Linked DNA regions of Pelobacter seleniigenes DSM 18267. The protein of the gene in region 2 interacts with the protein of the main gene of each other region in a pairwise test. Links are inferred from orthologs where the notes say so. Each region holds a gene or a part of one and is shown on either strand. Other genes may lie near its edges. The genes, in order: serC and selB.

Region 1 (8,413 bases), on a different replicon or contig from region 2:
ATCCTCTGGTACTCTTCATCATACATGACCAGGGATGACTGGTGACCAAGCATGTAATACTCCTTTTGGAAGGTTAAACCCGCTTGCATTTATAACATTTAATATTCTTCATATCAAGGGCTTAATCATAGAATTTTAAAGTTAGCTCATCGTGAGCCACTCCCGAAAACGAGCACTGCGCAGGTTGACTTATGCCCCAAAATCTTCTACTTATTCATTGTGATCATATCTGCTGCAGGGCTCGCGTAATTCGCGATCAAAGCGGAGTTCGTCTGGCATTGCGAACCAGGGCAACTGTGCAGGACAATGAAAAGGGATCTTGCTTGAAAAAATCGACTTTATTACCGATTGGCCTGCGCCGCTGGAAAAATGATGGCCCACGGCTCGTGCAGCGCGAAGGCTTCGAATACGCATTATTAGAAGACTGCCAGAACGCCTACCGGTTCACCGCTGTCGCCGCCGCTGACCGAGTGGAGAGTATCTTTACCCAGTTTTCCCGTTTTCTCGGCGAAGAAGCCTTTTTCATCCTGGAATATTATCCGGATGATTCCCTCCTGTTAAGACCAAGCGGCGCCACGGAACGACCGGTTCCGGCGGTCTATTATTCTCCCTACTTGCCGACTGAGGTCATCATCAACGCGGTCTTGCCCTATCTTGAGCGCCTGGTTCATGACGGTTTTGTCGGTTTTGGCCTGGCCAACAATCGTAAAGGGCTGGAGTTCTTCTATTCCGAGGAAAAGGTCCTGACTTTTTTTACCGACAATCATCTGCGCATCAGCACCTTTTTCCAACAACTGGGCATTCCGCATCGGGAGCGGCTGATCCTGCCCCAGGACTTCGGCCATGATCATTTGTCACTGCTCAGCCTGCCCCGTGAACAGCTGCCTCCGTCATTGGCGCAATTCAGCACAGACGACCTGGATGCCGTTATTTTCTGTGAAGAACTGACTGACATCCTCAACATGTATGAAGTTGAGGAAGGGCTGTCATTTTTCCTGACCCGCAAAGAACAGGAAGAAATAGCCCAGCTGGTCCAACAGAAGCTGGCCGACCATGAATTTGCTGATGCCGAATTCGGCGGCCTGCTGCTGGATTGGAGTGACTTTGTCACCGAATGCGAACACAGCTTTGATGGCGATCTCTGGGAATACAAGCAGGGGCTGAAAATCCGGGATACCATCCAACTGGTGATTGAACTGGCCCCCCCGGCCCTGGCGGAAAAAATCAGCCAGATCGTCTACGAACCGGACCTGACCTTCAAGAACATCCTGATCGACAACCGCAAACGCCTCGATGCGCCCTGCGAAACCAGATTGAAAAACGAACGATTCTGGTACCAGGGGGTTGTCCGCAATCAGGGCTGCGATCTACGGCGTGACCTGATCCGCTACGGCTGGTTTAAGCGCTGAGCAATGACCATGATCCTGCTGATCGCCGCTGTCCCCCTTGAAACAACTCTCTTGCGACAGGAAATCTCCGCCGCCCGAACCCTGTCTTGCGGGTCGACCGAGATTATCAGCGGGCAACTGTCAGGCCACCAGATTCTGCTGGCACATGGCGGCATCGGCCAGACCAACATGGCGATGCAGTTAACCCGGCTGCTGCTCGAACATACCCCGCAGGCGGTCATGCTTTGCGGATGCGGTGGCGCCTATCCGGGCAGCGGCCTCAAGGTCGGTGACCTCGCCTTGGCGACTGCTGAAATTTTTGGCGACACCGGGGTTGAGACCAGCAGCGGCTTTATTCCATTTGAACAGCTCAACATCCCGCAGGATGCCCGTCTGACCCCACCCCTGCAACAGACGCTGCCACTCGACCCGAAGCTGCTCCAATTGGCTCAGAACTGTCTTCCCAGCACTCGTTCCGGCTCTTTTGTGACGGTCAATTGCTGCAGCGGCCAGGAACAACTGAGCCGCAACCTGCACCAACGGACCGGCGGCATCTGCGAAAACATGGAGGGAGCGGCGGCGGCCCGCGTCTGTGCCGAGTTCGGCTGCCCGCTCCTGGAAGTCCGCGGAATCTCCAACCCCACCGGAACCCACGACAAGGCACATTGGGACTTGCCACTGGGAGCGAGAATCGCCCAGGAAGCAATCCTGAACCTTTTCCACCAAACAGCAACAGGACAATGGCCATGAACCAAAAACTGACCCTGGGCTACTCCCCTTGTCCCAATGACACCTTTATTTTTTACGGGCTGATTCATCAAAAAACTCCTTGCGCCGGCATTTCATTTCAGGAACGCCTCGAAGATGTGGAGACCTTGAATCAACTCGCCTTACAAGGGCAGCTCCAACTGACCAAGATTTCCTATCATGCCCTGGGCCATCTGCGTGACAATTATGCCCTGCTGCGCAGCGGCGGCGCTTTGGGCCGAGGCTGTGGCCCGCTGGTCATTGCCGCGCAGCCGACCAGCATGGCTCAGCTGCGCGGTCAACGGATAGCCATCCCCGGCCGACTGACCACCGCCAATCTGCTCCTGCAACTCTATTCGGAAGGGTATGAAGACCTGTTGATTGTACCTTTTGACCAGATCATGACCACAGTGAAAGAAGGACGGGCCGCTGCCGGCGTGATCATTCATGAATCCCGCTTTACCTATCAACAGCACGGTTTCCACCAGGTTCTGGACCTGGGGCAATGGTGGGAAGAAGACAGCGGTCATCCGATTCCACTGGGTGGCATCCTGGCCCAACGCAGTCTGGGTGAAGAGGTGATTCGCAAAGTGGATGCCGCACTGCGCCGCAGTATTGAATATGGCTTCGCCCACCCCGAAGATCCCCGCTCCTACATCAAGCAGCATGCCCAGGAACTTGACGACACGGTGATCAGCAGTCACATCGACCTTTATGTCAATGACTTTTCCATCGATCTTGGCGAGCAGGGGATCGCGGCAGTGACTCATCTGTTTGAACGCGCCGAACAGCGCGGGATTATCCCCCCGAGTTCCTGCCCTTTGCTGGTTTCATGAATTGAGTTGATCGCGAAAGTTCTTTACCAAGACCTGCAACAAGAAAGGCGGCCATGACAGCCGCCTTTCTTTGTTAATGCATTGAAAACAGTCCCCTCGGAAAGAGGACCCTTCTTTCAGACATCCAGATGCACCGCTTTAATAAAGCGAGCGTCGACCGCTTCGGCAACCTTCTGCAGGGTTTCATCATCAACCGGCGAATCGACCGAGAACACCACCATGGCTTCCCCGGCTTTTTCCCGGCGACCAAGGTTCATGTTCCCGATATTGACATTGGCCTCACCCAGGATCGTCCCGATTTTACCGATCAGACCGGGGCGGTCCAGATAGTTGATCACCAGCATATTTTTTTCCGGTTGGAAGTCGGTCGCAAAGTTACGCATTTTTACGATTTTCGGCGTCCCTTCAAACAGGGTCCCGGCGATAGTCCGCCGCCCTTCGGGGCTTTCCAGAGCCAGAGTAATCAAACTGGAAAAGGATTCCGTCTCAGTAGAGCGGACCGACTCAACCTCGATCCCCATTTCCCGTGCCACCAGCCCGGCATTGACCATATTGACTTCCTGGTCCGAGCACCGATTCAACAGCGCCGCGAGGCCACTGACACTTAACGGCGTACAGTCGAAGCGGGCCAGTTTTCCGTTATAGGTAAAGGTCACTTTATTGGGATTCGGCGGCGCCAATTGGGAAATGAAAGTGCCGAGAATCGAAACCAGCGACATATACGGCTTCATGTGTTCCATCAGGTCCGGATCAAAGCGTGGGATATTGACAGCGCTTGCCATCGGTTTGCCGTCGACATAATTGACAATTTCCATGCTGACGTCGACTGCGACATTTTTCTGCGCTTCAAAAGTATTTGCACCAAGATGAGGCGTGACCAGCATATTGGGATGGGCAATCAGTTTGCGCAGAACTTCGCTCCGCGGCGGTTCTTCGCTCCACACATCAAAGGCGGCACCGACGCACTTGCCGCTCTCAAGCGCCGCGAGCATCGCTTCTTCGTTGATAATACCGCCTCGCGCACAGTTAACGAGGATCACTCCGTCCTGCATCCCCTCAAAATGTTCGGCGGTGATCATATTGCGGGTTTCAGCAGTCAACGGGGTATGGACAGTGATAATATCGGCGAAGCGAATGACATCTTCCAGCGAGACCAGTTTAACCCCGAAATCTTCCGCCCGTTTCTCGGAGATATATGGGTCATAAGTAATAACGTTGGCCTCAAATGCACGGCAACGTCTTGCCACCCGGCCGCCGACTTTCCCGAGGCCGATAATCCCGACCGTCTTCCCCTTCAGCTCGCGGCCGGTAAAGGGCGCACGTTGCCAGTCCCCTGCTTTGAGGCTGGCGTTGGCAACCGGGATGTTGCGGCACAAGGACAACAGCAGGGCCAGGGTATGCTCCGCTGCGGAGTTCACATTGCCATAAGGGGCATTGACAACGATAATCCCCCGGCTGCTGGCAGCATCGACGTCGACATTGTCAATACCGACACCGGCCCGGGCGACAATCTTGAGATTGTGAGCATGACTCAGCAAAGCTTCATCGACCCGGGTTCCGCTGCGGGTAATGACGGCTTCGTAACCACCGATAACCTCATGCAGTTCGGCAACCGACAGACCCAATTTTTTATCAACCTGAATCCGGGGGTCTTCCAGCAAAGGAAGCAGACCACTTTCGGATATTTCATCCGTAATCAGAACTTTCATGCTCAACCTTTCTTATTTCTTATTAAATAAATGATTCGACTGCCCCTGCGTAGCGGCAGAAATAATGCCTGCCGGGGGTCTGGATTTTATGCCCATAGAGGCGGCTTGTCAATTCGTAAGCGGCTATTTTCCTGCGGGAATCAGGGCGACATTGTCAATATACACAGTCCGGGGAGCGGAAAGTTTTCCGACAAACAACACCATCTCCGCCACCCGGGACAAATCAAGCTGCCGTGTGCGTGGAGCCCGCCTGACATCTTGGAGGGAAACATCCACCTCATTCCAGCCCGGCATGAGGGTCACGGTCCTGTTGTAGCGATCCGTGTATTGGTTATCATGGAGTTGGTCATGTATTCTCAAGTAAATCTTAAAGCTGTCTCGATAGGGACTGAAGATTTCCAGTCCCAGCCTGGCAAAACCTGACCAGTCGCGAGGAAACTCGCGGAACGCCACTCCTGAATAACGCTGCGTACCGAACCTGACCTGCAGGGACGCCTTGCCTGAGAAAGCCACACCCGTTGAAACCGTTTTGAAAGCACTCCCCCCCCACCGTGATACCTCCAAAGGAGTTTCAAACCCGGACAGCAGCGGAAACTGTTGCCGGGCAATCACATCATCCAACGCCATCTTGGCAATGGGAAAGATAATCCAACCGACAACCAGCAGGACCAAGAGCCGATAACTCCATAACCACCGCCGCACCGAGCCGGTCAAACCGGAGGGGAGAAAAGCCAGACCCAGCAACCCCCCGACCAGATCGTTACCAAGGTCCTGAATGGTTGCCTCGCGTCCGATCTGCGCCTGCAGCAGCTCAGTTACAGCCCCAAAGAGCAAACAGAGCAAAAGAACTTCCAGGCTCAATCGCAGGAAAGATCTGCGTCCTCGCCAGAGCAGATACAAATAGGACCATAGCCCGAAGCAGACCAGGTGACCCAGATCCCAACCGTAACGGAGCGAACGCAGTGTCGACTTATCCGGACCGCCAACAAAAAGAAGCATCCCGCAAATAAAGGCCAGCAGAAGCAAAAAATATAGTCGAAGTTTTTTCAACTCTGCCAACCGCCTGACTGTAAAAGAAATCGACACTCCGCCTAAACCAGCCACCTGCAAACCGACTTGTTTTCCGTGATAAATTTAGCAGAAACAGCCAGCAGGTCAATTCTACTAAAATTTTTCTTATTATTCAGCAAGTTCCAGACAGCAGCCAGTTTCAGAAAAAAAACCCACCAATAAAAGGCATAATTGATGCAGGTTTGAACATTTATTCACGATCTTGCTATTGAAAGCAGTTTGCGCTTCAGTTATTTTGAAAGAACAGCACATTTATCAGGGGGGGAGAGAGTTCATTCCAGGCCAAGCTTGAAGGAGCAGCCAAATGGAAAGTCGTATTCAGTACAGCCCGGTCAGAAACCATCAACGATTCAAAGCTATGGACCGTGCCCTGGTTCTTATCAACACCGGTCCTGAAGCGCTCCCCTTCCACATCATGGACATCAGCGAAGGAGGCCTTTCTTTTCGCTATCTTGGCCCCAAGCTGAAGCGTTCCGAAATCAAGAGAATCAGCCTCTATCACGATTATGAACTGATCGTGGACGATATCCCCATCAAATCGATCTCCGACTTTCGCCTGCGTGACAGCCTGGTGCCGGTTCGGCGCGGCAGTGTCCGCTTCGGAGAATTGAGCAGCACCACCCTGTCCCAGCTGGAACGTTTTATCCAGAACTACACGGAAGCGCCTCTTCCCGTAACCTGAAAACCAAACAGGGCTGGGTCACGTCACCTCAGCCCTGTTGGTCTCTTTTACCGATTTTTCACTCAGCGATTTTGCCGCTCAAATTCTTCCATGAACACAGCCAGCTTCTCAACTCCGGCATAAGGCATGGGGTTATAGATGGAGGCCCTGACTCCGCCTGCATTGCGATGACCTTTCAATGCATACAAACCTATGGCATCCGCTTCGGCGAGGAACTTTCGGTCAAGCTCCTCGGAGGCAAGCCGGAACGATACATTCATGATCGAACGGTGCTCCGGATGGGCTATCCCGCGATAGAAGTCACTGCCGTCAATGACCTCATACAGGCGGGCCGCCTTTTTCTGGTTAAGCGATTCTATCGCATCAATCCCGCCCTGCTCCTTAAGCCAGTCAAGAACCAGCTTGATCACGTAGATCGCAAAGGTATTGGTGGTATTGGTCAGCGAGTTATCCTTGTCACACTGCGCAAAGTTGAACAGGGTTGGAGTCTGTTTGGCTGCAAAGCCGAGCAGATCCTCACGGACAATGACCATGGCCATCCCGGACGGCCCCAGGTTTTTCTGCAAACCGGCATAAACCACCCCGAATTTGTTGAAATCGATACGCCGGGACAATAACTCGGAGGTCATATCCGCGACCAGCGGCACCGAAGTTTCCGGGAACTTATTCCAGCGCGTGCCGAAAATCGTATTGTTACTGGTAATATGCAGATAGGCGGCCGCCGGATCGATCATCTCAGGGGCTATTTCGGGAATCCGGTCGTATCCCGTTGCCGCACTGTTGGCAATGGTTTCCACCGGATAAAACAACTCAGCTTCCTCTGCGGCCAGACGTGCGAAATTGCCGGTTTCAACATAGAGGCACCGCTTTGACGGAACCCGTTCCGCAAGATTCAAGGGGATCGCCGAAAACATCATCCGTGCGCCGCCATGCATAAACAAAATGCGGTAATTGTCCGGCAGTCCGGTCAGTTCTCTGAACAGGGCCTGGGCTTCATTGATAAGAGCAATAAATTCTTTGGAACGATGGCTAATCTCAATAAGCGAAACACCCATTCCTTGGTAATCGAGCCACTCCTGTTGAATTTTTTTCATAACAGGTTCCGGCAACATGGCGGGACCCGCGCCAAAATTATAGACTTTTTCAGCCATTCCCTTGGTTCTCCTGCAATATAATTAAAATATTATTCCACCAACGCTACTTCACAACTTTCAGACGGCCTTTTCCAGCAGGCCCACCTGCGGGCGGATCAGGCTTGTTATCACCCTGACCCGCCGAGAGGCTATCGTTCCCCTGCGCATCTCCGATCCGGGGCAAAGTCCCGTTTTGCATCATCTGCTCCACTGAATTGGCAATGACCAGACACTGTTGCATGCACACCCGATAGGCGGGGCACATGGTACAATCGGCCAGGCCGGCAGCGGCCTTCAGACTATGAATCAGCAGCTTGACACTTTCTTCCTGCGACAACGGGACAAAATACATAAGCTCCTCTTCGTGGCTATTCCGACAGCGGGCGGCAATATTCCTAATCCGCCATGGTCCGCTCGGCAACCTTAACAAATTCACGCAATTTTTTCATCATCGCGTGGAAATCTGCCGGTCGCAACGACTGGGGACCGTCACTCGCAGCTTTTTCCGGGCAGGGGTGCACTTCAACCAGCAAGCCGTCGGCTCCTGCCGCAGCAGCCGCATAAGACATAGGTGCAATAAGGGATGCGTGCCCGGTAGCATGAGAAGGGTCGATCATCACCGGCAGATGCGTCTGTTGTTTTAACACCGGCACAGCAGAAATATCCAGCGTATTACGTGTTGCTGTTTCAAAAGTACGGATTCCGCGTTCACACAGAATCACCCGTCGATTTCCCTCGGACAAAACGTATTCGGCACTCATCAGGAACTCCTGAATCGTGGTCGCCATTCCCCGTTTGAGCAGAATCGGCTTGTCCAACTGCCCGAGCAGCTTCAGCAAAGCGAAGT
Region 2 (11,821 bases):
ACCGCATCCATCTCCTGCACCCCCTGGGCAGCCAGAAAATCCTTATTGGCGGCATCTCCCAAAATGGCATAGGAGCAAATGTCCTTCACGGCCTGCACCTTATCCCGCTCCAGATCGATGGCGATCACCTCGTGCCCTTCCTGATAAAGCGTGGACACAATATGAAAGCCGAAATTCCCTAGACCGATTACGCAAAACTTCTTTTTTTTCATCGACTTATTCACCTATCCAAGAGTCGCTCTTGCGGTTGTGGCCGCAACCGGCAACACGTCTGTTTATTCCGATTTAAAACGATACCCGATCCCTGGCTCATTGATAAGAAAGCTCGGCCGGGCGGGATCCTCTTCCAGTTTCTGCCGCAACTGCGCCATATAAACGCGCAGATATTGCACCTGATTCGCCTGGCGCGGCCCCCAGACGTCCCGGAGCAACTGGGTGTGGGTGATCACCTTGTCGGCATGCCGGATCAGTGTACTCAGCAGGCGGTATTCGATGGGCGTCAGGTGCACATCCTGATCATTCAGAAAGACCTGCCGTTTGCTGAAGTCGACCCTGAGCTGGCCGCTGCTGAAGATCGGTTCTTCCCTGCCCGATTGCTCGCGGACGACGTGGCGCAGGGAGACCCGGATTCGCGCCAGCAATTCATCGGCCCCAAATGGTTTGGTCAGATAGTCGTCGGCCCCGGAATCCAACGCCCGGACCTTGTCCCGCTCCTGTTCCCGGGCCGAAATAACGATGATCGGGGTTGCCGTCCACTCACGTAATTTTTCCGTCACTTCCAGGCCGTCCATATCCGGCAGCCCGAGGTCGAGGAGAATAACCGCCGGCTGGCGGCTAGCGGCCAGACTCAGCCCGTCATTGCCGGTCTCCGCCTCAACCAGGCGGTAGCCCTGGCTGTGCAGGGAGACCCGCAGGAAACGCCGCATTTGCGGTTCATCTTCAATTAACAGAATCAGGGGGCCATCTTCAGTCATCGGGATTGCTCCATGTTTTGTTCAGGATCCGTTTCCTCTTCAATCACCGGTGAAGCCTGATCGACTGGCAGGGTAAAGGTAAAGGCACAGCCGCCCGCGGGCAGGTTGTCCACCCAGATCCGCCCGCCGTGTGCGGCAATGATCCCCTGGCAGATGGCCAGGCCCAACCCGGTGCCGCCGCCGACATGTTTGCCGCGGACAAATTTTTCAAAAATGAGCTGGGTCTGCCCCGGCGCAATGCCCGGCCCTTGATCCGCGACCGTGACCAGGATGTCCTCGCCGGACAGCCTGGCCGAAAGGCTGACCGGGCTCTCCATGGGGGAATATTTAAAGGCATTTTCCAGCAGATTACGCAGGACTTGTTCGATGAGCAGGTCATCACAGAAGATCAGCGGCAGATCCGTAGCCAGGCTGATCTCCAGTGGATGGTCGCGAAACTGTTCCGTGATGCGGTTGCAGACCGCGCCGACCAATTCTTCCAGGGATTGCCACTCTCGATTAACAGTGATGGCACCGGACTCAAGACGGGTCATGTCGAGGACGTTGCGAATGATGCGGTTCAGATGCGCGGATTCTTCAACGATGGTCTGCAATAGCTCCCGGCGACTGTCCCCGTCCAGCAGCTGATCGCTTTGCAGCAGGGTGGTGCCGGCCCCGGTAATCGCGGCCAGCGGGGTACGCAGATCATGGGAAATGGAACTGAGCATGGTGTTGCGCAAAGCCTCGGTTTCGACCTTCAACCGGGCCAGTTGGGCTTCTTCGGCCAGAAAGGCCCGTTCCAAAGCCATGGCCGTCTGATTGACGAAACTTTCCAGGGCATGGATCTGTTCGATACTGAACGGTTCACCGGCACAGGCAGGAAACAGCCCGACCACACCAATGGTTTTGGCCGCGGCGATCAACGGCAGGAACAGCCCTCTCCCCTCCGCAAAGGTCTCGGCCCCCAGCCCGGCCCGCTGCCGGTTGTTGAAGGCCCACTGCGCCGCGCTCTGTTCGGCTGCGGTCAGGCTCTGCCCCGGCAGGTCGCGCAAAGTCGTCGCCAGTTCCCCGCGCTGATCCGGCAACAGGATGAACGCCTGGCAGGCAAACACCTCTTGCAGATGGCGGATGGCGATAGCACTGAGCCGTTCGCCGCCCTGGGCATGGGCCAGTTCCCTGCTCAAATGATAGAGGGCTGCGGTGCGCTTTTCCCGTTGCCGGGCGCTTTCCGCCTGCTCACGCACCCGCCAGGTCAAACCGCTGATCACCAGCGCGATCACGAACATGACCGCAAAAGTCACGACATAGCGCACATCCTCGACAGTAAAGGTATAAAGCGGCGGGATAAACAGAAAGTTGAAGGCCGCCACGCTGAGTAGGGTGGCCAACAGGGTCGGACCCCGCCCCAGACGGCTGGCGGTCAACGCAATGCCAAGCAGGTAGACCATGGCCAGGTCGACCAGGGTAAAATGATGGTGCATCAGCGCCGCAACCAGGCTGAACAGAACCACACTGCTCAGGCTCAGCAACCAGTTGCGCAGCGGTGGCGACTGTTTCCCGCCGGAGCGCAGCTGGCCGGTCGCAGCAGTCGGCGGTTCTTCCCCGGAGATCACATAAACATCGATATCGCCACTACCGCGCACCACCTCGTCAAGGACCGAGCCGAAGAGCTTGTCCTTCCAGCGCGGATGGGTCGGCTTGCCGATGAGGATTCGGGTGATATGGTGGGAACGGGCATAGCCCAGCACTTCCTGGCTGACGCTGGATCCGGTCAGGGTCACGGTTTCCGCGCCGAGGTTCTCGGCCAGATGCATGTGTTCGGTCAGTTGCAGCAGATCCTGGCGGGACGGACGAACCTTGACCGGTGCTTCAACCGTGACCGCCAGCCATTCCGCCTGCAGCTCGGCCGCCATATTCCGCGCCGTTTCCAGCAGGCTCACTGAACGCGGGTTAGCGCCGATGCAGACCATGATCCGTTCCTGCCCTGAAGCCTTGGCTCCAGCGGGATCAAGCGGTGTGTTGTGTGGCCTGCTGGCGGGGGTCGAATTCAAACATCTGCTCCTGTTATTGAACGGCTTTGGTCAAGCCCGCCCTGCGGCAAGCTGCTCTCCGGTCGGCATTTGGCTACCGACCCACCATTCAAACACTAGCAGAAATTCAATAAATGAAGCATCAAAACTCAGCGGCAAGGCATAAGGATTTCATAAAGATGGCAGGACAGAAGCCGCCCAGGCCGAAGGTCCAAAGGCTGGGCGGCGGGGAAGAATCGATCAGCAATAAAGGCACATCCGGCCACATCTGGCCCTGGCGCTTAAAAGAACCGCAGCAGTTGACGCAGTTCCTCGGCCAGTTTTGCTTTTGTTCCATGCAATTGCCGCAAGCCCCGAAACAGTTTCGGCAACGCCCGCCAACCGAACACGAACACGGTCAGCATGGCCAGCACAGCAATTTCCCAGGGACCGAATCCAAACATATCAAGGCTCCAACAGCAACCTGCCGGCCGGACCGGCAACCACGTCCCCGATCAGGAAAGCAGGCACTGCGCAGGCAGCTAACGCATCCAGAAGTTCCTCTACCTTGTCTTCCGCAACCGCCAGCAACAGCCCGCCGGAGGTTTGCGGATCGCTGAGGATATCGATATCGATGGGATCGCAGTGCTCCCGCCCGATAAAGCGGGAGGAATAGAAATCCCGATTGCGATGGGCACCGACCGGGACCAGCCCCATTTCGGCCATCTCCCGGGCATGAGGATACAAAGGCAACGCCGCCAGGTTCAGTTTCATTCCGACCCCGCTGGCGTCCGCCATCTCCGAAGCATGGCCGGCCAAGCCGAAGCCGGTAATATCGGTACAGGCCGACACCCCGACCGCCATCATCACTTCGGCTGCGGTCCGGTTCAGGGTCAGCATCCCCTCGATGGCCTCGGCAATGTCGGTTTCGCTCAGCATGTCCCCCTTCAGGGCGGTGGTCAGCAGCCCGGTCCCGAGGGGCTTGGTCAGAACCAGCCGATTCCCCGGCCGACAGCCCTGGGTGGTCACCATTTGCCGCGGATCGACCATGCCGGTGACGCTGAGGCCATACTTGGGTTCTTCATCCTCGATGGAATGCCCCCCGGCTATAATCGCCCCGGCCGCATGCACCCGTTCGGCCCCGCCCTGAAGGATCTGCGCCAGAATCTCCGGCTCAAGACAATTGATGGGGAACGAAACCAGGTTGAGGGCCAACAGCGGCTGGCCGCCGACCGCATAGATATCGGACAGGGAGTTGGCTGCGGCAATCTGGCCGTAGCGGTACGGATCATCCACCACCGGGGTGAAGAAGTCGACCGATTGCACCAGTGCCTGGCTATCGCTGAGACGATAGATGGCCGCATCGGCAAAAGGAATTTCCTGGGACAACAGGTTAGGGTTATGACTTATCGGCAGCTGGCTCAGCACCTGAGCCAGGGTCTCGGGACCTATTTTGGCCGCTCAACCGGAACTGCGTGATAATGACGTCAGTCGAATACTCAAGGGCATGTCCTTTGTTAAGGTGAATCAAGGCCGTCCCCATCAGTGCAGGCGGCAGGGGCGTTCAATCAATGTCAGGCAGCTGCCAGGCGACCCGCTGTTCGCCGGTGCGCCGGGTGTACTTGCAGCTGTCGAAAAATTCCAGCAGCGCCTGAGTCAGCTTACGGTTGCTGCCCAGCTTATCGCGGAATTCGGCCAGGGTAAAGGCCTCCTGCTGCTGCAGCAAGTCAACCAGCTGCCGCTGGGCCTGGCGATAATAATCGCTGTGCAGCGAGCTTTCCTGGTTCAGCCGCACCAGCGAGCCTTCAAGGGCAAGATAGGACAGATAACTCTCGCTGTCATCAATATCCAGACCCAGCTGCAGGAAAATTTCCTTGTTGTTCTTGACCTGGAAACCGTCCCGTTGCAACAGATCGACCAGCTGCGCAAGCCGCTGCCGCTCAACCTCGGTTGGTTGCGGACTCCAGTCGGGAGTCGCCACCAGGTCGCCATGCTGGACAACGGTTCCCTCCTCCAACTCCTGCTGCAGCAGGGCTTCAAACCCCTTGGCGGCAAGTTTTTCCGCAAGCCGGGTTTGCAAAGTGGCGCGGGGCATGCCATGGCGCAAATGGTTGCGTTCCTGATAATCACGGACGATCTGCGGTAACTGCTGCCGCCAGCTGCGCACCCGCTCGGAGGTCACCCACTGCTCGGCCAGCTGCACCACCTCGCCAGCCTGGCGTAAGCGCTCCAGCCCGGCCAGCAGTTGCTCCCGGCCGGTACCGGTCTGTTGCTCCAGCTCCTTGATTCGCGCCAGCTGCAGCTCATCAAGCTTCTGCAGCCAGAAACCGAGATCCCCGGAGGAGAGTTCGCGCAGACGCTCGATCACCTCGGGACGAAAACGTTTATGTTTGGGCGGCTCGCTGTCGATCACCACCCCGCCGCCGATGGTCAGCATCGGCGAATAGGAGCGAATAATAAACCGATCGCCGCGATGGGCCAGCACCGGGTGATCCAGGGTCAGTTGAACAAACGCCTCGTCCCCCGGCTCCAGCTGTTCCCGATCGAGAAGCACAACCTGGGCCACGCTGCGCCCTGTCCCCAGGTGAAAGTGCAACGGATCGCGGAACTTCAGCGCCCGGGGCGCGCCCGGCAACAGTTGCAGCCTGACATCAATGCGCTGGCTGGCCCGGAACAGCCCCTGGGTGCCGATCACCGAGCCGCGCGGGACCTGCTCGCGAGTCACCCCGACCAGATTCAGCGCCACCCGCTGCCCGGCAAAAACCTGCCCGGCCGAAGCGTCATGGACCTGGGCCTCGCGGACCCGTGCGGTCACTCCGGCAGGGAGAATTTCAAAACTATCCCCGGTCTTGATGGTGCCGCTGTTCAGGGTGCCGGTGACCACCGTCCCAAAACCGCTGATGCTGAAACAGCGATCAACCGGCAGCCGCACCGCGCCACCGGCATCGCGCGGCGGCACCTTGCGCAGCTGCAGCCGAATAACGTCCAGCAACTCCTCCAGGCCGACTCCGGTCAGGGCCGAAACCCGACAACAGGGCGCATCGGCCAGAAAAGTTCCGGCGACCTGTTCACGAATCTCTTCTTCAACGATATCCAGCCAATCCGGTTCCACCAGGTCAACTTTGGAGATCACCAGGATGCCGTTTTTGACCTGCAGCAACTCCATGATCTCCAGGTGTTCGCGGGTCTGCGGCATGACCCCTTCATTGGCATCCACCACCAGCAACACCAGGTCGATCCCGGCCACGCCGCTGAGCATCTGCGGGATGAACTTCTCATGCCCCGGCACATCGACCACCCCGGCCACCTCGCCGTTGCCCAGATCGAGCTTGGCAAAGCCCAGCTCAATGGAAATGCCGCGGGCCTGTTCCTCCCTGAGCCGGTCGGTTTCGATCCCGGTCAACGCCCTGATCAGGGCGGTCTTGCCATGATCGACGTGTCCGGCAGTGCCGATGATATAATGTCCCTGTTCTGCCACCACTCAACTCTCTTGCAAAGCCGCAATCAGGATCTGGGCCAACCGTTCATCTTCACGTTCAAAAACCGCCCGCAAATTCACCAGCAGTTTTTCATTCTGCACCCGGGCCGCCACCGCCGGATGAAAATCACGCAACCGGCTGGCCAGTTCGGTCACAGTGATGCGCAACGGGTTGATTTCGACGGCCCAGTCGGCCAGCTCGGTGACCGGCATGGCCCCGCCGCCAACCCTGGCAATATCTTCGATCAAGTTCACGTCCGCTGCCAGCTCAGCGGCTTCAAGCCGTTCCAGCAAATGCCGGCAACGCAACTGCTGATGGGCCGGGTCGGCGCTGAACATACGCAGGATCGGCACCTCCTGCAACGCCTGCTCCGGCTGCAGATACAGCCGCAGAGTCGCTTCCAGGGCAGCCAGGGTCAGTTTATCGATACGCAACGCCCGGGCCAGCGGATGACGGCGCATTTTTTCAATCAACTCTTCGCGGCCGACAATCAGTCCGGCCTGGGGACCGCCGAGCAGCTTATCGCCGCTGAAGGTGACCACATCAACCCCGGCCTTGACCACTTCGGCCACCGTCGGTTCAGGGTCCAGACCGAAGCGGCTGAGGTCGAGGAGCAGGCCGCTACCAAGATCCTCCATCAACACCAGGTCATGCTCCCGGGCCAACGGCGCCAGCTCCCGGGCTGGAACCTCTTTGGTAAAGCCGACAATCCGATAATTGCTGGTATGAACCTTGAGCAAGATCGCGGTATTGTCGTTGATTGCGTTCTGGTAATCCTGCAGATGGGTCCGATTCGACGTGCCGACCTCACGCAGTTGCAGGCCACCGGCTTCCATGACATCCGGAATCCGGAAAGAGCCGCCGATCTCCACCAGTTCCCCGCGTGAGACCACAGCTTCCCGCCCCTGCCCCAGTGCGGTCAGCGCCAGCAGCACAGCCCCGGAGTTGTTGTTGACCACCAAGGCGGCTTCGGCCCCACTCAGCCGGGTCAGCAGCTTTTCGACATGACTGTAACGATAGCCTCTGTGGCCTGAGCCCAGATCAAATTCAAGGTTGGAATACCCCTCGGCAACAGTTCTCATGGCGGCCAGGGCCGGTTCGGCCAACGGTGCCCGCCCCAGGTTGGTGTGCAGCAGAGTGCCGGTGGCATTGATGACTTTCCGTAAGGACGGTTCAAGCAGATCGCGACAGGAACGGGCTGCGGCCAGAGCCACATTGGCCGGTTCCAGATCATTGGCAGAGAGGCTTGCCTCGGCAAGGATCTCCTGCCGTAATCGGCCAATCTGCTCCTGCACCGCTGCGGATAAAGCCTCCTGGGGTAACCGCAAGGCCAGTTTTTGCAATGGCTCTTCGCGCAGCACCCGATCGACAGCCGGTATATTCCGCAGCAGTTTCTGTAACCCGGTCATATCCCGCCTCGCTAAAAAAATTGAAGGGTTCCGTCATTTTTCGCGCTGAAGTCTACCATGGCACAGTAAAAATGGCTATTCTTTCAAGCGGATACCCGATCTGCGGGAAATGCATTTTTCCTGTTGACACTGCAACCGCGGGTTTGCTATAAATCGCCCACCTTGTAAGGGGCTGTAGCTCAGTTGGGAGAGCGCTTGAATGGCATTCAAGAGGTCCGCGGTTCGATCCCGCGTAGCTCCACCATAAAAAATTAAGCACTTAGCGATCATTCGTTAAGTGCTTTTTTGATATCTAACACTCTGGGTGCCAAGATAGGTGCCAAGATTTTATTTTGTACTTAGAAAAACACCCCTCCATGCTGCTTCGAAAATTCCCTTACCTGTTACATCAGAATCTCATTTTTTTTAAACTTGACGAGGCCAATATATCCAAGACGCTTTCTATCAAAATCCTCCCCTCAATTTGGTATGGATTCCGAAGCATTTCAAGGCTCGGCATCTATTGAACATATGGAAAACCGGAAACAGTAAAATAACTGAACCGTAGTCAGTTATTGCGCGCTTGCCCGCCCGCAATGGGCGCAACTACAAGAAGGACCCGCGAATTTCTGAGAATCAAAAATATAAGCCACCAAGGCCAGCGCTTTGATCGGGCAACCTTGTCGCGGATAACTGAACGGCAATCTTTAAGGCTTTTCTACACCCTCAACGTTTCAAATCAGCTGACCGAAAAGCGCGCAGCGGTTTTGGGATCAGCTGGATTTGATTGTTATGCACCGTATCCAAAAATCTCAACCTATCCGACATATTACGGTACTGATATTGTAGATACTGGCGAGTATTCGACAGATTCAAGCACTCGGCCTGTTGCTTTGAGCACGGGCTCACCGATATCAAAATCCATTTTTTTCTTGATATCTATCCATTCTTGATCTGCGAGGAAAACCTTCCATTGGCGCTCCATCGTTTCCATATCCGGCCAATTTAAAATATAGATAAATTCCAACTTGGATGCAGTGACAGATTCCCAAAGAGCAACGATGTTGAATCCGTACTTTTTCATAATACGCATGGCATGATTTTGAAACCTTTCGTGGAAGGCCACACGCTTCTCTGGATTCACTTCGTAAATTCTCAACTGATACATATTCATTTTCCTTAAAGCGCATAACGTCGCAGTCAGCGGCTTGTCCGCTGCAATGCTTTGTTATGATTAATCCTCAACAGCAATTATTGCTTCGATTTCAATTTTTAAGTCATCAGAAAAAAGACCAGCGACATGAATCAAAGAACTGGCAGGAAGGTTTTGTCCGTAAATATCAAACAAAGTACACCGTAGCTCCTCCATCCGTCCTAATTCGGTAACAAAGGCTGTTATTTTTATAATATTCTCTAAACTGCTTCCCTCAGCCTTTGCTGCTTCTTCTATTTGCCTAAATATTTCTTTTGCTTGTATTTCGATATTATCAGTCTGAGCATTTGTGCCAAATGCAGTGAATCCAGACAAATATAAGGTATTCCCATGCCTAACTGCATGAACATAGGGCCCAACAGGTTCATCCAAGGTGGGATAATTTTTTCTTTGCAGTTTCATCTATTTCCTCCAATTTTTAAAAAGCATAACGCTTGAGTTCACTGGTTGACAGCGCGTCAGTGCTGGCAATCCTTGTGCAGCGATTTGTTCGACGATTGCTTCATTTGAATTCTTTCCCGTAATCCAAAGCAAGTTGCATGATCTGGTCAAAAATACCAGACTCTTTCATTTCGGAAACTGGCAAAAAAACTTGTGGTATGCCAGACGCATTAAGTATCAGCCAATCTGTTCTAACCTGCCACGTGGCGAGCAGAGACCAGTTTGCACTGGCATCTAATGTTTTTCCACGAACCCAGAGGAGATCTTCACTTACACCATATGTCAGAGGCTGATGAAGGTACTTGTGGCCATGGTAGTTGTGGTGGAGCCCTTTGCTTATGATACTCGGTGAAACCAATGCAATAAGGCAAAGCCCAAGCACTAGAATACCGAGAATCATTGTGTAGGACCAAAACAGCATGATTATGCCAATAGAAATAGTGAAAGAGATCCGAATCCAGCGAACAGGTTTAGTTACCCAAATTCCGCGATAAGTTTTCTCATCAAATTTTACTGTATGTTCAAAGAGAGTCACAGACATATAAAGATTTCCGTCGAACGAGCCTGTAGGAAAAACTAAGCACCAACACCCTACAGCTCAGATCCTGAATGTTGTTATAGCCGGTTACCGGCCGATGGGCTTTTCAGCCACAAGCCTGGTTCCCTCAGAAGAAATGGTCTTGTAGCGTTTTTTATACTCCATCTTTCTGATTTATCTCTGATTTCATGGACTTTTTCTACGCGATTGCTCCAAATCGGTGAATCTTGGTCAGATTGTGTCGCATGGTCATTAGCTGCCACTGGCTGTTGACCTTCTTCTTGCCTCGCAAGGGAAGCTGTTTTGAAATAGGGGCAGTGTCCCTACTTTTCTGCCTGTCCTCGTCGTCGAAAAAGACAATAGAGCGGTTATTGCCACGCTGGGTAACATGGTGAGGGTATCCGGGAGCAACTATGCGAGCGATTCTTGGCATGAGGGGAGTGTAGCGGCATTGCAGTCTTAAGACAACGGTTAAATAGGGGCAGTGTCCCTAGTTTTAAGTAGATATATTGGAGCAATTATGGCTATTGAAAGCAGAACGACTTTTAGCGATGAAAATTCTTTTATGTAGTCAGGCTTTATGGCAAGTACCAAAATAAAACCAGATATCAAAGTTGAAAATAAAGTAAGAATGACACTGAATTTCTTACTTCTTTTTAAGGAAAAGAATTCTTTGAATAATTCTTCTGGAAGTTTCATGGTCATTTATTCTCTTCAAGAAGTTAACGATAGTGATAACCGGCTGCGACAGGTCGTGACAAATCGGCAGAGACCTTTCCGAGGATCACCCCTGTATCACCAGTCCGGTTATATTTGTGCTGGTTATATGCAAGTCTCGGTTCTGGGCTGCCATGGCGCCCTCAAAAATCGCGAAACTAAGCTCTTCGCCCGCAATAGCAACGACCAACTCCGATGTGCCCGGCTCAATTGCACCACCATGAGGAGCAATCACAGCCACAGCTGAGTCCTCTCGCATCGCCACTTGAACGTGAAAATCGCGTCCTTCAGTTTGCTCAGCTTGAAGCGCTTCAAAATTTGAGTATTTATCCATCAATTCGCTGTAACGGTAGAAATCAGCGGCGGCGTAGTGACCATGAGCCAAGTAGGCATTTTTCGTGGACCACTGCCGTCTCCCCGTCCGCTGGATTCATGGGTTCGGCGGTAGTTTACGCATACGGATTCACACCGTCGTACTCTTTGATGTGCTTGGCGATCTCCCCTGCATACCAGGAACCCTCACTTTCAAGTGCGACTAGTGCGGGTAGGGATCCCGTTCCCTCGTTCATCGCGAGTATCAGTGCTGCGTACTCCCGGAGCTGCATAGCAAATTGCACCGATCCAACAATCTGCCGCAACATAGGCACAGCTCCAGGTAATGACGAAATAATTGCTTCAACAGACTGTCCAAGTGTGCCACGGCCTATCTGTTCCTCAGGGTCGATAAAGGAAAGAAGCTTGATCACATGGTTGACCGTGAATTGAGAAAACATCCCTCGGACGTGTTCCCGTGTTGCAGGCGCTATGGGCTCGCCACCCCCCCAAATGTCACCATGCCATGGAATATGGGCTAGCCAGTAAATTAGCACTGGTGGAATCTGTGAGATTGGTCGCTCGGAAAATGTACGAACAAGCTCGTCCCACCCTGAGAGATTGTTTGGATAGCGCCGGAACAGGACTAAAAGGCCAAGGTAAATTTCATCAGCTTTGTCTGAACGCGCCAGCCGAAGTGCCTCCTCCAGATCGAGAACGGGCGTTTGGCCAAGAACGGCCTGCATGAAGAGAGCCGTGAATGTCGCCTGG

The links.
Region 1: the proteins of selB (region 2) and serC interact in binary tests that used the Escherichia coli proteins (3 or more experiments, as listed by UniProt). The link is inferred for Pelobacter seleniigenes DSM 18267 from one-to-one orthologs.

The regions. Positions count from the first base shown.
Region 1 is NZ_JOMG01000002.1:775,738-784,150, forward strand. Bases 5,541-8,413 are described here. They hold serC (3-phosphoserine/phosphohydroxythreonine transaminase), read right to left. Parts: upstream 7,585-8,413; coding sequence 6,496-7,584; downstream 5,541-6,495. Other genes in these bases: N909_RS0106240 (VanZ family protein), read right to left, coding at 5,541-5,730; N909_RS0106245 (PilZ domain-containing protein), read left to right, coding at 6,056-6,433; N909_RS0106255 (hypothetical protein), read right to left, coding at 7,631-7,918; aroF (3-deoxy-7-phosphoheptulonate synthase), read right to left, coding at 7,962-8,413. In the rest of the region: N909_RS0106215 (roadblock/LC7 domain-containing protein), read right to left, coding at 1-53; N909_RS0106220 (hypothetical protein), read left to right, coding at 324-1,409; mqnB (futalosine hydrolase), read left to right, coding at 1,413-2,138; N909_RS0106230 (menaquinone biosynthesis family protein), read left to right, coding at 2,135-2,971; serA (phosphoglycerate dehydrogenase), read right to left, coding at 3,088-4,680; more of N909_RS0106240, read right to left, coding at 4,804-5,540. UniProt on the Escherichia coli protein: Catalyzes the reversible conversion of 3-phosphohydroxypyruvate to phosphoserine and of 3-hydroxy-2-oxo-4-phosphonooxybutanoate to phosphohydroxythreonine. Is involved in both pyridoxine and serine biosynthesis.
Region 2 is NZ_JOMG01000001.1:132,010-143,830, forward strand. Bases 3,986-6,984 are described here. They hold selB (selenocysteine-specific translation elongation factor), read right to left. Parts: upstream 6,444-6,984; coding sequence 4,527-6,443; downstream 3,986-4,526. Other genes in these bases: selA (L-seryl-tRNA(Sec) selenium transferase), read right to left, coding at 6,444-6,984. Also shown: N909_RS0100605 (potassium channel family protein), read right to left, coding at 1-212; N909_RS0100610 (response regulator), read right to left, coding at 276-974; N909_RS0100615 (DUF4118 domain-containing protein), read right to left, coding at 971-3,004; N909_RS25490 (twin-arginine translocase TatA/TatE family subunit), read right to left, coding at 3,265-3,426; more of selA, read right to left, coding at 6,985-7,850; N909_RS0100645 (NIPSNAP family protein), read right to left, coding at 8,659-8,997; N909_RS0100650 (RidA family protein), read right to left, coding at 9,064-9,444; N909_RS0100655 (hypothetical protein), read right to left, coding at 9,545-10,024; N909_RS0100660 (hypothetical protein), read right to left, coding at 10,493-10,726; N909_RS0100665 (poly-gamma-glutamate hydrolase family protein), read right to left, coding at 10,806-11,123; N909_RS0100670 (DUF4365 domain-containing protein), read right to left, coding at 11,188-11,821. UniProt on the Escherichia coli protein: Translation factor necessary for the incorporation of selenocysteine into proteins. It probably replaces EF-Tu for the insertion of selenocysteine directed by the UGA codon. SelB binds GTP and GDP.